2 regions of the Burkholderia sp. Bp9140 genome follow, and region 2 is predicted to be linked to the other one. Evidence: predicted binding sites of a transcription regulator. Region 2 holds the regulator's gene; the other holds the start of a gene.
What was found. Region 2 encodes FliA, which starts transcription of late flagellar genes. Its sites were predicted from a motif close to CTAAAGTTTNNNNNNNNNNNGCCGNTA; they were not measured.
Positions count from the first base shown of each region.

Region 1: the regulator FliA is predicted to act here: its motif matches at 1,534-1,560, upstream of fliS (flagellar export chaperone FliS).

Region 1 covers NZ_QTPQ01000028.1:67,520-70,923, forward strand. The annotation lists gene DIE21_RS23030 (flagellar hook-length control protein FliK) at 1-619, opposite strand, end outside; gene DIE21_RS23035 (flagellar protein FliT) at 695-1,027, opposite strand; gene fliS (flagellar export chaperone FliS) at 1,024-1,458, opposite strand; gene fliE (flagellar hook-basal body complex protein FliE) at 1,637-1,981, opposite strand; gene fliF (flagellar basal-body MS-ring/collar protein FliF) at 2,231-3,404, shown strand, end outside.
Region 2 covers NZ_QTPQ01000033.1:37,480-40,883, forward strand. The annotation lists gene flhF (flagellar biosynthesis protein FlhF) at 1-860, shown strand, start outside; gene DIE21_RS25655 (MinD/ParA family protein) at 853-1,671, shown strand; gene DIE21_RS25660 (RNA polymerase sigma factor FliA) at 1,688-2,422, shown strand; S-adenosyl-L-homocysteine riboswitch at 2,501-2,616, shown strand; gene ahcY (adenosylhomocysteinase) at 2,651-3,404, shown strand, end outside.

The sequences.
Region 1 (3,404 bases), on a different contig from region 2:
CGGGCGCATCGTGCTGCGCGGCATCCGGGGCCGGCTGCACCGGCGCGGTCGTGAGGCGCGCCTGCGGTTCGCGCATCAGCGCGGCGAGCGGCCGCTGGCCGGCCAGCCACTGCGCGAGATGGGATTCGTAAAAGAGCCCGCTTTCGCTCACGGCCTGCGCGAGCGCCGCGCGCAGCGCCGCGACGGGCGGCGCGTCCGCCGCAGCACGCGCGGCCGCGACGTCGGACGCGGGCGATGCAGCAGGCGATGCAGCGGAAGAAGCGGCCGCGGACGCAGCCGGGCCGGCTGCCGGCCGCCCGTCCGGCGGCACGGCCGCCGCGCTCAGCAGCACGGAAGGATCGGCCAGCAGCGGCGTGCGCCCGGCGATCACGGGTGTCGCGACGCCGCCCGTGCGCGAGATCGCGTCGAGCACGAGCGCGACGTCGGACAGCGCGGTCTGCGCGGACGCCGGCGGCGCGGCCGGCGGTGCGCCCGCCGAGGACGGCGCTGACGCGCCGGCGCCCGGCGTGCCGACCTGCGCGGTCGCGCCGCCGCCGGCGGACGCCGGCACGGTGCCGGTCAGCAGGCTGTCGAGGCGGCTCGCCAGCAGGGCGGCCGCAACGGAGTCGATACCGGTCATGATCGGAGCCTGCTCACCTCAGCCACATCGTTGCGAAGCCGGAGACGCGGCAACCGCGGCCCCGGCAAACGGGCACTATCCGCGAGCGCGGTAGAGATCGGTCAATACCCTGGTCGAGCGCCGCGCCTCGAACAGCGCGGACAGCCGCGCGACTTCCGGGCTCGCGAGATCGCGGATCGCGGCGTCGTCGGCGAGGATGCGGCGGATCAGCGCCAGCTTGCGGCCGAGGTCCGATTCGTCGAGCGCGACGCCCGGATCGGCCTCCTTCAGCCCGTCGACGAGCCGCAGGAATTCGGCCTGCAACTCCGGCAGCGCGCTCCAGTCGGCACCGCGCGCCGCGCTCAGCATGCGGCCCGACACGGCCGCGAGCGCCTCGTAGCGAGCGAAGTATTCGGCCTTGAGATTCATCGTGCCGCGTCCACCGCCTGTTGCGCGGCCATCCGTGCGACTTCGGGGGCGATGCCCGTCCACGCTTCCTCGAGCGTCGCGAGCAGTCCGTCGACCTCGACCAGCATCGCGTCGCTCGCGTGCACGTTGGCTTCGAGCAGGCGCCGGACGATATACGCGTACAGCGCGTCGAGGCGCCCGGCGATCTCGCCGCCCGCGTCGCGGTTCAGCGCCGCCTGCAGGCCGCTCTCGACGATCCCGATCGCCTTGCCGATCGCTTCGCCGCGTGCGGGCACGTTGCCCTGCTGCAGATGCATGCGTGCGAGCGCGATGGCCTGCCGCGCGCCCTGGTACAGCATCGCGATCAGCCGGTGGGGGGAGGCGCCCATCACCCCCGTCTCGACGCCGACACGCGCGTACGCACTGGCTCCAGCGTGTCCTGGGGAAAACATGCGCTTCTCCTTGTGATGCGTTGGCTATGCGGAAGCCGCCGCCCTGCATTGCACGACGCGGCCTTGTACCGCAGTTATCGGAAGGGAATTGAAAAGCTTTAGGCGCGCGGGCCGCCGGCCCGGCCGGCCGCTCCGGGGGTGGGCGGCCCCGGATGCCCGTCGCCGGGTGGCCGTCGCATCACACCGACATCTGCATGATGTCGTTGTACGCGCTCACCAGCTTGTTGCGGACCTGGAGCCCGAACTGGAAGCCGATGTTGGCCTTCTGCATGTCGACCATCACGTCGTTCAGCGACACGTTCGCCGCGCCGACCTCGAACGCGTGCGCCTCGCCGAGCGCGTGCTGCTGGTCGCCGCTGATCTTGTCGAGCGACGCCTTCATCGCGCTCGCGAACGTGCCGGCCGTCGCGGCGCCCGAGCCGGCGAGCGCCGCCGTCGGGCTCGCGACGCCGCCGCCCGCCTGCGCGGCCATCGCCTGCATCTGTTGCAACACCGAACCGATTCCGCTGACGTTGGCAGCCATGCTGTCCCCAGACATAAGAGAAGAAACCCGGACCGACCGGGCGTTTCCGCCGGCGCCGCACCACGCGCACCATGCCGGATCGCGAAAAAGGATAGCAGCGCGGCGCGCGCCAAAGCCGCGAAAGTACGGGGGAAACCCCGCTCTTTTCGGTCGATCGGAGTCGCGCCCGGGTCCCGATAATCGCATCGTGTCATTGTCCGTCCGCTCGTCCGAGCGGCTCAGTCGTCCCGCTCCGGAGAAATTCCACGCATGGATTCGCAGGCCAACTCGCTGATCAACCCCGACGCCCGCACGGGCCTCGCCAGCCCGGTGCCAGGCGCCACCGTGGCCGCCGCGTTGCCGGGAGCAGGCGGCGCCGGCGCGGACTTCGGGTTCGGCGGCTTCGCGGAACGCATCCCCGGCATCTCGCGGATGAAGGGCAACCCGAAGCTGCCGTTCGTGATCGCCGTCGCCCTCGCGATCGCCGCGCTCACCGCGCTCGTGCTGTGGAGCCGCGCGCCCGACTATCGCGTGCTGTACAGCAACCTGTCGGACCGCGACGGCGGCGCGATCATCGCCGCGCTCCAGCAGGCAAACGTTCCCTACAAGTTCGCCGACGCCGGCGGCGCGATCCTCGTGCCGTCGAACCAGGTGCATGAAACGCGCCTGAAGCTCGCCGCGATGGGCCTGCCCAAGGGCGGCTCGGTCGGCTTCGAGCTGATGGACAACCAGAAATTCGGCATCAGCCAGTTCGCCGAGCAGGTGAACTACCAGCGCGCGCTCGAAGGCGAGCTGCAGCGCACGATCGAATCGATCAACGCGGTGCGCGGCGCGCGCGTGCATCTCGCGATCCCGAAGCCGTCGGTATTCGTGCGCGACAAGGAAGCGCCGAGCGCGTCGGTGTTCGTCGACCTCTACCCGGGCCGCGTGCTCGACGAGGGCCAGGTGCAGGCCATCACGCGGATGGTGTCGTCCGGCGTGCCCGACATGCCCGCGAAGAACGTGACGATCGTCGACCAGGACGGCAACCTGCTGACGCAGTCCGCTTCGGCCTCCGGCCTCGACGCGAGCCAGCTGAAATACGTGCAGCAGGTCGAGCGCAACACGCAGAAGCGCATCGACGCGATCCTCGCGCCGATCTTCGGCACCGGCAACGCGCGCTCGCAGGTCAGTGCGGACATCGATTTCTCGAAGCTCGAACAGACCTCGGAAAGCTACGGCCCGAACGCCACGCCGCAGCAGGCCGCGATCCGCAGCCAGCAGACCAGCAGCGCGACCGAACTCGCGCAGGGCGGCGCATCGGGCGTGCCGGGCGCGCTGTCGAACACGCCGCCGCAGCCGGCGTCCGCGCCGATCGTCGCCGGCAACGGCCAGAACGGGCCGCAGTCGACGCCCGTCAGCGACCGCAAGGACCAGACGACCAACTACGAACTCGACAAGACGA
Region 2 (3,404 bases):
TCTCGGCCGGCTTCTCCGCGCAGCTGGTGCGCATGCTGGTCGACAACCTGCCGTCCGGCGACGGCGCGCAGACCTTCGAGCAGGCCGCCGACTGGGCGCAGTCGGTGCTCGCGGCGAACCTGCCGGTGCTCGAGAGCGAGGACGCGCTGATGGAGCGCGGCGGCGTGTTCGCGCTGATGGGGCCGACCGGCGTCGGCAAGACGACCACCACCGCGAAGCTCGCCGCGCGCTGCGTGATGCGCTTCGGCGCGAGCAAGGTCGCGCTGCTGACCACCGACAGCTACCGGATCGGCGGCCACGAGCAGCTGCGCATCTTCGGCAAGATCCTCGGCGTGCCGGTGCACGCGGTGAAGGATGCGGGCGATCTCGAGCTCGCGCTGTCCGAGCTGCGCAACAAGCACATCGTGCTGATCGACACGATCGGCATGAGCCAGCGCGACCGCGCGCTGTCCGACCAGATCGCGATGCTGCACGGCGCGAACGCGCCGGTGCAGCGCCTGTTGCTGCTCAACGCGACGAGCCACGGCGACACGCTCAACGAGGTCGTCCAGGCCTACCGCAGCGCGGCCGAGTTCCCCGATCTCGCCGGCTGCATCCTGACCAAGCTCGACGAGGCGACTCACCTCGGCGGCGTGCTCGACACGGTGATCCGCTACAAGCTGCCGGTCCACTACGTGTCGACCGGCCAGAAGGTGCCGGAGAACCTGTACGTCGCGTCGACCAGATTCCTGCTGAAAAGCGCGTTCTGCGTGCCGCGCGACGGCTCGCCCTTCGTGCCCCAGGACGAAGACATGCCGACGCTGCTGTCCGCCCTGACCGCACGTTCCACCGCCGAGCTGCACGAGGTGCGATTTGGATAAACGGATCATCGACCAGGCCGAAGGGCTGCGGCGCCTGCTGGCCGGACGCGCGTCGCGCATCGTCGCGGTGACGGGCGGGCCGGCGGGCGTCGGCTGCACGTCCACCGTCGTGAACGTCGCGGCCGCGCTGACCGCGCTCGGCAAGGACGTGCTCGTCGTCGACGAGCGCGCCGACGTGCATTGCGCCGCGGCGACGCTCGCGGGCGCATGGCTGCGCGACGGCGAACGCACGCGCGTCGCCGCCGGGTTCGGCCTGTGCGCGGCCGCGCGGCTCGCGCGCGACGGCTACAGCGACGCGCAGCTGAGCGACTTCATCGACGGCCAGGCCGACATCGTGCTGGTCGACGCGCAGCTCGGCGCCGACGGCGCGTTCTCCGCGCTTGCGCGCGAGGCGCACGACGTGCTGATCGTCACGCGGGTTGCCGCGCAGGCGATCACCGAGGCGTATGCGTGCATGAAGCGCCTGCATTTCGCGCACGCGGTCGCGCAGTTCCGCGTGCTGACCAATCACGTCGGCAGCCACGCCGACGCCAGGACTGCATTCGACAACCTCGCGGGCGTCGCGAGCCGCTACCTGACGGTGTCGATCGCCGACGCCGGCTGCGTGAGCGCCGATCCGCTCGTCGAGCATGCGCGCGAACTGGTGCATACCGCGGTCGACGCGTTCCCGTCGTCGGCCGCCGCGCGCGATTACCGGCAGATTGCCGCCGACCTGCTGTACTGGCCGATGCGCCCGGGTTCGGGCGCGGGCCGCGCCGTGCATGCGGGCGGCAAGCCGTCGTACGAGGCGGGTGCGGCCCACGCCGCGTGAGCGGAAGGAGAGAGCCATGATGTACAACGCTCAAGGAAAGATGACCCAGGCCGACGTGCTCGCGCAATACGCGCCGCTCGTGCGGCGCCTGGGGCTGCAGCTCGTCGCGAAGATGCCGGCGAGCGTCGACCTCGACGACCTGATCCAGGCCGGCATGATCGGCCTGATGGACGCGGCCGGCCGCTACAAGGAAGACCAGGGCGCGCAGTTCGAGACCTATGCGACCCAGCGCATCCGCGGCGCGATGCTCGACGAGCTGCGCAGCAACGACTGGCTGCCGCGCAGCCTGCGCAAGACGTCGCGCGAGGTCGAGTACGCGGTGCACCAGGTCGAGCAGCAGCTCGGCCGCTCGGCGAGCGAGATCGAGATCGCGCAGCACCTGAAGATGCCGCTCGACGAATACCAGGGGATGCTGCAGGACCTGCACGGCAGCCAGCTGATTTACTACGAGGATTTCGACCGCGCGGCCGACGACGAGCCGTTCCTCGACCGCTATCGCGTCGATCACGCCGATCCGCTGTCGACGTTGCTCGACGACCACCTGCGCGAGGCGCTCGTCGACGCGATCGACCGGCTGCCCGAACGCGAGAAGCTGCTGATGTCGCTGTACTACGAGCGCGGGCTGAACCTGCGCGAGATCGGCGCGGTGCTCGAGGTCAGCGAATCGCGCGTGTGCCAGCTGCACAGCCAGGCCGTCGCCCGCCTGCGCGCGCGGCTGCGCGAACAGGCGTGGGTCGGCGCGGAGAACTGACCCTTTCATTGCCCCACGCGCGCGCCGACACCGCGCGCGGCGCGCATTTCCCGCGCCGATTTGCTACAATCCCTCCCGTTTTCCGAGGAGCGTTGCGACGGACCTTCTGCGTCCGCCAGGCTCGGAAAGCTTCACCAAGCAGCCGTGCGGCGAGATTCGCGCCGGCCCCGCTTCCTGAACGGCGCTCACGTCACCAATTTCTAGAACTTTTTTAGAAAGGAGGGCGTGATGAACGCCATTATCGATTCGCAAGCTTCCAAGGATTACGTCGTCGCCGACATGGCGCTTGCCGGCTGGGGCCGCAAGGAACTGAACATCGCCGAGACCGAAATGCCGGGCCTCGTGCAGATCCGCGACGAATACAAGGCGCAGCAGCCGCTGAAGGGCGCGCGCATCGCAGGCTCGCTGCACATGACGATCCAGACCGGCGTGCTGATCGAGACGCTGAAGGCGCTTGGCGCCGATGTCCGCTGGGCGTCGTGCAACATCTTCTCGACGCAGGACCACGCCGCCGCCGCGATCGTCGAAGCCGGCACGCCGGTGTTCGCGTTCAAGGGCGAGTCGCTCGACGAATACTGGGAGTTCTCGCACCGCATCTTCGAATGGCCGAACGGCGAATTCGCGAACATGATCCTCGACGACGGCGGCGACGCAACGCTGCTGCTGATCCTCGGTTCGAAGGCCGAGAAGGACCGTTCGGTGATCGCGAAGCCGACCAACGAGGAAGAAGTCGCGCTGTACAAGTCGATCGCGACGCACCTCGACGCCGACCCGACCTGGTACTCGACGCGCCTCGCGCACATCAAGGGCGTGACCGAAGAGACCACGACCGGCGTGCACCGCCTGTACCAGATGGAAAAGGACGGCCGCCTGCCGTTCCCGGCATTCAACGTGAACGACTCGGTCACGAAGTCGAAGTTCGACAACCTGTACGGCTGCCGCGAGTCGCTCGTCGACGGCATCAAGCGCGCGACCGACGTGA